DNA from 2 places in the Streptomyces sp. NPDC056222 genome. Region 2 is predicted to be linked to the other one. Evidence: riboswitches for the same ligand, from Rfam matches in the RefSeq annotation. Region 2 holds a riboswitch; the other holds the start of a gene.
The links. A riboswitch is a leader RNA that binds a small molecule or an ion and turns the genes downstream of it on or off. The one in region 2 is predicted to bind S-adenosylmethionine.
Positions count from the first base shown of each region.

Region 1 (4,376 bases), on a different contig from region 2:
TGTTCTTCACGGGCGCGTTCCGCAAGCCGCGTGAGATCAACTGGCTGTTCGGCTTCCTGCTGTTCTTCCTGGGCATGTTCACCGGCTTCACCGGTTACTCGCTCCCGGACGACCTGCTCTCCGGCACCGGTGTCCGCTTCATGCAGGGCGCGATCCTGTCCGTGCCGGTCATCGGCACGTACCTGTCGATGTTCCTGTTCGGCGGGGAGTTCCCCGGCGGCGACTTCGTGGCCCGGTTCTACTCGGCGCACGTCCTGCTGCTGCCCGGCATCATGCTGGGTCTGGTGGTCGCCCACCTGATCCTGGTCTTCTACCACAAGCACACGCAGTTCGAGGGCCCCGGCCGTACGAACAAGAACGTCGTGGGCATGCCGCTGCTGCCGGTCTACATGGCCAAGGCCGGAGGCTTCTTCTTCCTGGTCTTCGGTGTCATCGCGATCATCGCGGCGATCGCCTCGATCAACCCGATCTGGGCGCTCGGCCCGTACCGGCCCGACCAGGTCTCCACCGGCGCCCAGCCCGACTGGTACATGGGCTTCGCCGAGGGTCTGATCCGTGTCATGCCGGGCTGGGAGATCAACCTCTGGGGCCACACGCTCGTCCTGGGCGTGATGATCCCGCTGGCGATCTTCCCGGCGGTCCTCGCGGCGATCGCGGTCTACCCGTTCATCGAGTCGTGGATCACCGGCGACAAGCGCGAGCACCACATCGCGCAGCGCCCGCGCAACGCTCCGACGCGCACCGCCTTCGGTGTCGCCTGGATCACCGCGTACATGATCATGCTCGTCGGTGGTGGAAACGACCTCTGGGCGACCCACTTCCACCTGTCGCTGAACTCGATCACCTGGTTCGTCCGGATCTTCTTCTTCGCCGGACCGGTCATCGCGTTCGTCGTCACCAAGCGGATCTGCCTCGGCCTCCAGCGCCGGGACAAGGACAAGGTGCTGCACGGTCGCGAGTCCGGCATCATCAAGCGTCTGCCGCACGGCGAGTTCGTCGAGGTGCACCAGCCGCTCAGCCAGGGCGAGCTGTACAAGCTCACGGCCCACGAGCAGAACAAGCCGGCCGAGCTCGGCCCCCTCGTCGACGAGAACGGCGTGGAGCGCAAGATCGGTCGCATGGAGAAGCTCCGGGTCAAGCTCAACAAGGGCTACTACGGCGAGGACCACCAGATCGCCAAGCCGACCGCAGAGGAGTACAAGGAGATCACCAGCGGCCACGGCCACCACTGATCACCTGACCAGAAGGTCGCCACAGCGGGAGCCCCGTCCATTCGATGGACGGGGCTCTTTGCCGTCCCCGTGGGTCGATAGGGTGGAGTCGTATCCGTTACGCACTGACCAGGAGCTGCCATGAGCGCTGCGACCCCCGCTGGAGGACCTACGTCGGCGGGCCGCTCCTGGCCCACCGTCCTGGACGGACTGCTGACCGGCCGCGACCAGAGCGCCGAGGACACCGCCTGGGCGATGGACCGCATCCTGCGCGGTGAGGCCACCGACGCCCAGATCGCCGGCTTCGCCGTCGCGCTGCGTGCCAAGGGCGAGACCGTCGAGGAGATCTCCGGCCTCGTCCGGACGATGTACGAGCACGCCAATGTGATCGAGGTCCCCGGCCCGTCCGTGGACATCGTCGGCACCGGCGGCGACGGCGCCAAGACCGTCAACATCTCGACGATGTCCGCGATCGTCGTGGCAGGCACCGGCGCCAAGGTCGTCAAGCACGGCAACCGTGCCGCGTCGAGCGCGAGCGGCGCCTCCGACGTCCTGGAGAAGCTGGGCGTCAATCTCCAGCTGACCCCGCAGCGGGTCGTCGAGGTCGCGGAGGAGGCCGGGATCACCTTCTGCTTCGCGGTGAAGTTCCACCCGGCGCTGCGCCATGTGGCCGCGGCCCGCAAGGAGCTCGGCATCCGGACCACCTTCAACTTCCTCGGTCCGCTCACCAACCCCGCCCGGGTCAAGGCGCAGGCGACCGGCGTGGCCGACGCCCGGATGGCGCCGATCATGGCCGGGGTGCTCGCCGAGCGCGGCTCCTCGGCGCTGGTCTTCCGCGGGGACGACGGCCTGGACGAGCTGACGACCACGGCCACCTCACGCGTCTGGGTGGTACGGGACGGTGCGGTGCGCGAGGAGGCCTTCGACCCGCGGGACGTCGGCATCGAACTCGTACCGGTGGAGGCGCTGCGCGGCGCCGACGCCTCGTACAACGCCGATGTCGCCCGCCGGCTGCTCGCGGGCGAGACCGGGCCGGTACGGGACGCGGTGCTGCTGAACTCGGCGGCCGCTCTGACGGCCCTGGAGCCGGGCGAGGGCACTCTGGCGGAGCAGCTGCGCGAGGGAATCGCGAAGGCGGCCGAGTCGATCGACTCGGGGGCGGCGAGGCAGGCGCTGGAGCGCTGGGTCGCGGCCAGCAACAGGTAGGAGCACGGCGCGGACCCCGTTCCGGAATCCGGAACGGGGTTGCGCGTCGGCGATCACGTGGCATACGTTCTGTGCCAGGTCATGAGTGACAGCCATTAAGCCCCGGCTGGCTGTCCGGCAACCCTCCGTCCGTGGCGGGGTGCCCCGGGTGAAGACCAGGCCGTAGGCAGCAAGGTCTACGGCAAGCGCGGACCCCTGCGACACCCTGGGGTCCTGGTCCTCAAGGGAGCAGTCTCGTGAGCAAGCGAATGCGCTAGGGCCTTCGGCCCCGTTGTCCCACCCTCCGCACGAACACCGTGTGTCGAGGCAACACCCGTATGCGGCACCCCACTTCGCGCTGCCCTGCGGGCCCTTCGCTGCCATTCCCGCCAGGAGATACCGCCATGTCCGCGTACCCGAACGCCACCGCCGTCGCTGCTTCCGCCTCCGCCGTCGACTCCGAGGCAGGCGACCCCTGCTGCGCCGCCCCGCTCCCGGTCCTGGGGCGGGACGTCACCGTTCCGCTCGTCACCGGGGGCGAGGTCACCTACGCCGCGCTCGACTACGCCGCCAGCGCACCGGCCCTGCAGCGCGTCTGGGACGACGTCGCCGCCTACGCCCCGTACTACGGCAGCGTCCACCGCGGCGCCGGGTACCTCTCGCAGCTCTCCACCGACCTCTTCGAGAACAGCCGCGTCACCGTCGCCGAGTTCCTCGACTGCCGCCCCGGTGACCAGGTCGTCTTCACCCGCTCCACCACCGACTCGCTCAACCTGCTCGCCGCCACGCTCCCCGCCGGTTGCGAGGTCTTCGTCTTCGAGACCGAGCACCACGCCTCGCTCCTGCCGTGGCGGGACGCCCGGGTCACCTACCTCAACGCCCCGCGCACGCACGCCCAGGCAGTCGAGACCCTGGAGCGGGCCCTCGCCGACCGCGACCCCTACGGCCCCGCCCTCGTCTGCGTCACCGGCGCGTCCAACGTCACCGGGGAGCTGTGGCCGGTGAAGGAGCTGGCCGCCGCCGCGCACGCCCACGGTGCCCGGATCGTCCTCGACGCCGCCCAGCTCGCGCCCCACCACCGCGTCTCCGTACAGGAGTTGGACGTGGACTGGGTCGCCTTCTCCGGCCACAAGCTGTACGCGCCCTTCGGCTCGGGTGTCCTCGCCGGTCGTGCGGACTGGCTCCAGGAGGCCGAGCCGTACCTCGCCGGTGGCGGCGCGTCCAAGAAGGTCGCCCGCCGTGCCGACGGCGGTGTCGACGTCGAGTGGCACACCACCGCCGCCCGTCACGAGGCCGGTTCGCCGAACGTCATCGGCGTCTACTCCATCGCCTCCGCCTGCAAGGCGCTCGCCGAGGCCGGGTTCGACACCCTCGTCGCCCGTGAGCAGCACCTGATCGACACCGTTCGCGAGGGTCTGGCCGAGGTCCCCGAGGTGAAGGTGCTCTCGCTCTTCGGCGACGAGTCCCCGCGGGTCGGTGTCATCTCCTTCGTGGTGGAGGGCTGGAACAGCTCCCACTTCGCCGCCGCGCTCTCCGCCGAGTACGGCATCGGCGTCCGTGACGGCCTCTTCTGCGCCCACCCGCTGGTCCGCACCCTGCTCGGCAGCGACCCGCAGACCCAGGGCGAATGCGGGGCCCCCGAGGCCGCGCCCGGTGAGAAGTCGCTCAACGCCATCCGGGTCAGCTTCGGAGCCGGTACGCCGGACGAGCACGTGGAGCGCTTCGTACGGGCTGTGAAGGAGCTCGTCCGGGACGGAGCGCAGTGGAAGTACCGCACCGAGGACGGCCGTTGCGTCCCGGACCGCGGCTGATCCGTCCCGCTCAGGCCGCCAGCCGGGTCCCCACCAGGACCATCCGCAGGGCGCGCTCGGCCGCGTCGGCGAGGAACTCGCCGCCGCGGAGGAGCGCCTCGGGCAGGGCCATCGGCGCCGGCAGGATCGAACCGTAGGCGTCCACCCCCACCGCCCGCACATGGTGGAC
Region 1 covers NZ_JBHJTL010000111.1:16,118-20,493, reverse strand. The annotation lists gene ACFC0D_RS33480 (cytochrome bc complex cytochrome b subunit) at 1-1,232, shown strand, start outside; gene trpD (anthranilate phosphoribosyltransferase) at 1,353-2,417, shown strand; SAM riboswitch class IV at 2,495-2,611, shown strand; gene ACFC0D_RS33470 (aminotransferase class V-fold PLP-dependent enzyme) at 2,801-4,207, shown strand; gene ACFC0D_RS33465 (glycerate kinase) at 4,218-4,376, opposite strand, start outside.
Region 1: it holds a riboswitch for S-adenosylmethionine, as region 2 does, so the genes downstream of both, ACFC0D_RS33470 (aminotransferase class V-fold PLP-dependent enzyme) here and thrC (threonine synthase) in region 2, are expected to answer to the same signal.

Region 2 (4,376 bases):
GATGGGGAACATAGTGAGAACGCCGACAACGGGTCGTCAAGAGGCCGGAGTTAACGTCGGGCAAAACCCGTCGGTGGACCGCAACGCTCCCGACACACGGCGACGCGGGGGCCGGGGGCCCCCGCCCCCCCCCGGGGGGGGGGCCCCCCACCGTGGACCGGGGCCCCACCCCTCGACGTAGAGAACGCGTGAGTGCGTACGTGGTGGCCGATCGCGCCGTGCTCAGACGGCGAGCTTGACCATGTCCGCCTGCGGACCCTTCTGGCCCTGCGAGATCTCGAACTCGACCCGCTGACCTTCTTCAAGGGTGCGGTAACCGTCCATCTGGATCGCGCTGTAGTGGACGAATACATCCGCACCACCGTCGACCGCGATGAAGCCGTAGCCCTTCTCCGCGTTGAACCACTTGACGGTGCCCTGAGCCATGCCTAACTCCCCTATTACTGGCCCTTGCGCGGGACCGCACTTCGCGGACCCGGGTCAGACCCTGCGCCGGAACGCGTCGACCGCGGCTGAATGTATCTGTCCAACTGCCCTCTGCAACAGGTCAATCGGACGAGAAATCTGGGCGCGACGGAAAGGAGAATTAAGGAGAATTCACTGAATCCCGGGGCAAGTCGGGCCCGTCAAAGTGCGCAGAAGGTACACAACACTCGAACACTTTGGCTGCTTCTTGTCGGGTGCGGGCGCATTCTCATATGCGTCTGGCACAAGCAGCGAAGGGAAGTCAGGGGGACTTCCCCAACTCTACCCCGCTCAACCATGCAGAATTGCCCCCACCGCTTCTCCGGCGGAGGGGGCAATTCAAGTGACCGTGGGTAACTCAGGTGACCGTGGGTGACTCAAAGGCCTTTCCACGGTCGCCCCGGGGGCTCAGCAGCCGCCGGCGACCGCCGGGATGATCGAGACGCCGGCGCCGTCCGGCGTCGCCGTCTCCAGGCCCTGCTCGAAACGGACGTCGTCGTCGTTGACGTACACGTTCACGAAGCGGCGCAGCTTGCCCTGGTCGTCCAGGACGCGGGCGGCGATGCCCGTGTGGTTCTTCTCCAGGTCGGCGATGACCTCCGAGAGCGTCGCGCCCTCGGCGGCGACCTCGGCCTGGCCGCCGGTGTAGGTGCGGAGGATGGTGGGGATGCGGACCTTGACGCTCATGGGTGGTTCACCTTCGGGGCGGGAACGGATGACGGATGGATGGGAGCCGACGGGGCGCCGGGCCGCCCCGGCACCCCGTCGGTCGCGGGCGTCAGCCGGCCAGGCCGGCTTCGCGGAACGCGTCCAGGCTCGGGCGGATCGTGGCGGTCGCCTGCGAGGTATCGGCCACCGCGTCCAGGGTCTTGAGGCCGTCACCGGTGTTGAGCACGACCGTGGTGAGCGTGGGGTCGAGGAGACCGGCCTCGATCAGCTTCTTCGTGACGCCGACGGTCACGCCGCCCGCCGTCTCGGCGAAGATGCCCTCGGTCCGGGCCAGGATCTTGATCGCCTCGACGACCTGCTCGTCGTCGACGTCCTCCACCGCACCGCCCGTGCGACGCGCGATGTCCAGGACGTACGGGCCGTCGGCCGGGTTGCCGATGGCGAGCGACTTGGCGATGGTGTTCGGCTTCTGGGGCCGTACGACGTCGTGGCCGGCCTTGAAGGCCGTCGACACCGGGGAGCAGCCCTCGGCCTGCGCGCCGAAGATCTTGTACGGCTTGTCCTCGACGAGACCGAGCTTGATGAGCTCCTGCAGACCCTTGTCGATCTTGGTGAGCTGCGAGCCCGAGGCGATCGGGATGACGAGCTGGTCGGGGAGCTGCCAGCCGAGCTGCTCGCAGATCTCGTACGCGAGCGTCTTGGAACCCTCGCCGTAGTACGGGCGCAGGTTGACGTTGACGAAGCCCCAGCCCTCGCCCAGCGGGTCGCCGATGAGCTCGGAGCAGAAGCGGTTGACGTCGTCGTAGTTGCCCTCGATGCCGACGAGTTCACCGCCGTAGACGGCGGCCATGACGACCTTGCCCTGCTCCAGGTCGTGCGGGATGAACACGCAGGAGCGGAAGCCGGCGCGGGCGGCGGCGGCGCCGACGGCGCCGGCCAGGTTGCCGGTGGAGGAGCAGGACAGGGTGGTGAAGCCGAAGGCGCGGGCGGCCTCGAGGGCCTGGGCGACGACGCGGTCCTTGAAGGAGTGCGTCGGGTTGCCGGAGTCGTCCTTGACGTAGAGCTTGCCCGGCTCGACGCCCAGCTCGCGGGCGAGGTTGTCGGCCTGGACGAGCTTGGTCCAGCCCGGGTTCAGGTTCGGCTTCTCGGCGACGTCGGCGGGGACGGGCAGCAGCGGGGCGTAGCGCCAGATGTTGGCGGGGCCGGCCTCGATCTGCTTGCGCAGCGCCTCCGGGTCGCCCAGGGGCAGGTCGTAGGCGACTTCGAGCGGGCCGAAACAGAGCTCGCAGGCGAAGATGGGACCGAGGGGGAACTTCTCACCGCATTCACGACAGGAGAGTCCGGAAGCCGGACCGAGGTCAACCGTCGAAGTGGTGGTGGAAACAGTCTGTACAGCCATGGAGGCGAGGCCCTTTCTCCTCATCTTTCCCATGACGAACGTCGCCATGAGACGGATTTGGCACCTTCCCTAGCCGGGAGCCTCGCGGGCGCAGTACGGACGACTGCGGACGAGACCGACTGGAGGGTTGCCGGGGCTTCAACGGGCCGTTTCCCTCTGCCCCTCTGGATGAGCGGTATTCGGTTGTAGGACGTGGATGGCACCCCGACATGCATCGGGCATCCGCGTTGTTCAAGACTGTAACCGAAGGCATGGACGCCTGAGATGGTCGTCCGAACCGCGAGATGGAGATCACGTTGCTGGATGAGGTGGAGCGCTGGCTGGGCCGGCGGTCCTGGTCCGTGGCAGACCGTCCGCTGGAGCAGCTGCTGGCCGCCAAGCGGGGGACGACGGTCAGCGTGGTGCTGCCTGCGCTCGACGAGGAGGCGACGGTCGGCGACATCGTCTCCGTGATCCGCCGGGAGCTGATGTCCGAGGCGGTGCCGCTGGTCGACGAGCTCGTGGTGCTCGACTCCGGCTCCACGGACCGTACGGCCGAGGTCGCGGCGGCGGCCGGGGCGCGGGTGGTGGCGCGCGACGAGATCCTGCCGCGGATACCGGCCGTGCCCGGCAAGGGCGAGGTGCTGTGGCGGTCACTGATGGTGACCAGTGGCGACATCGTCTGCTTCGTCGACGCGGATCTGCGGGACTTCTCCGCGGACTTCGTCACCGGCATCGTCGGCCCGCTCCTCACCGAACCGGACGTCGACTTCGTGAAGGCGATGTACGACCGCCCGCTGAGCACCGGGGTCGACCCGCTCGCCTCCGGCAAGACCCCAGGTCAGGGCGGGCGGGTGACGGAGCTGGTGGCCCGGCCGCTGCTGAATCTGCACTGGCCGCAGCTGGCCGGCTTCGTCCAGCCGCTGGGCGGCGAGTACGCGGCGCGGCGTTCGCTGCTCGAGCGGCTGCCCTTCCCCGTCGGTTACGGAGTGGAGCTGGGGCTGCTCGTCGACGCGCTGCACACGGTCGGCCTCGACGCCCTCGCGCAGGTCGACGTCGGGGTCCGTAAGCACCGCCACCAGGACGAGCGGGCGCTCGGGCGGATGGCGGCGGCGATCTACCGGACCGCGCAGCTGCGGCTGTCCCGCGGGCATCTGGTGCGGCCGCTGCTGACACAGTTCGAGCGGGACGAGACGGGCGAGGGGAAGGGCTTCACGCCACGGACGTACGCCGTCGACACGGAGGAGCGGCCGCCGATGATCGACATCACGGAGTACGCGCGCCGCCGCGTGGCGTAACACCGAATGATGATGCTTTTTAACTAAATTTCCGTTTCATGCGCTTCAATAATCGGATGACCACACTGCCGGTGGCGCTCGTCCTCGCCATCGGCGCGCTCGGCTCGCTGTCCCTCGCCGCGGCCGGACCGGCCGCGGCGGACGTGGTGGAGCCCTTCGGCGTGCGGTACGACGCCTCCCTGTACGGCGACTTCACGACCGTCGGCAACACGGTCATGGGCTGCCCCACCGCCCCCGCCGACCTGGCCGCGCGCTGCGCCACCGCCGCCACCGGCCAGGGCGGCGACACCAACAACACCTTCGCCATGAAGCGCATCAACACCGCCTCCATGGCCGCCGGTTACGGCTCCAGCACCGGCCGGGTGGAGATCCCCGCAGGCGCCGAGGTCGCGTACGCCCGGCTCTTCTGGGGCGGCAACGACGGGACGTACAAGGGGCCGAGCGGAGCACAGCTCAAGCGCTGCGACCTCGCCGGCACCGACGCGGCGCCCTCGCCCGGCGACCACGCGACGACCCCGCCGCACATCCGGGTCGGCGCGGCGCCGGAGACGGAGGTGTCCATCGAC
Region 2 covers NZ_JBHJTL010000015.1:101,844-106,219, reverse strand. The annotation lists gene ACFC0D_RS10610 (cold-shock protein) at 223-426, opposite strand; gene ACFC0D_RS10605 (MoaD/ThiS family protein) at 874-1,152, opposite strand; gene thrC (threonine synthase) at 1,244-2,557, opposite strand; SAM riboswitch class I at 2,551-2,708, opposite strand; gene ACFC0D_RS10595 (glucosyl-3-phosphoglycerate synthase) at 2,830-3,810, shown strand; gene ACFC0D_RS10590 (hypothetical protein) at 3,867-4,376, shown strand, end outside.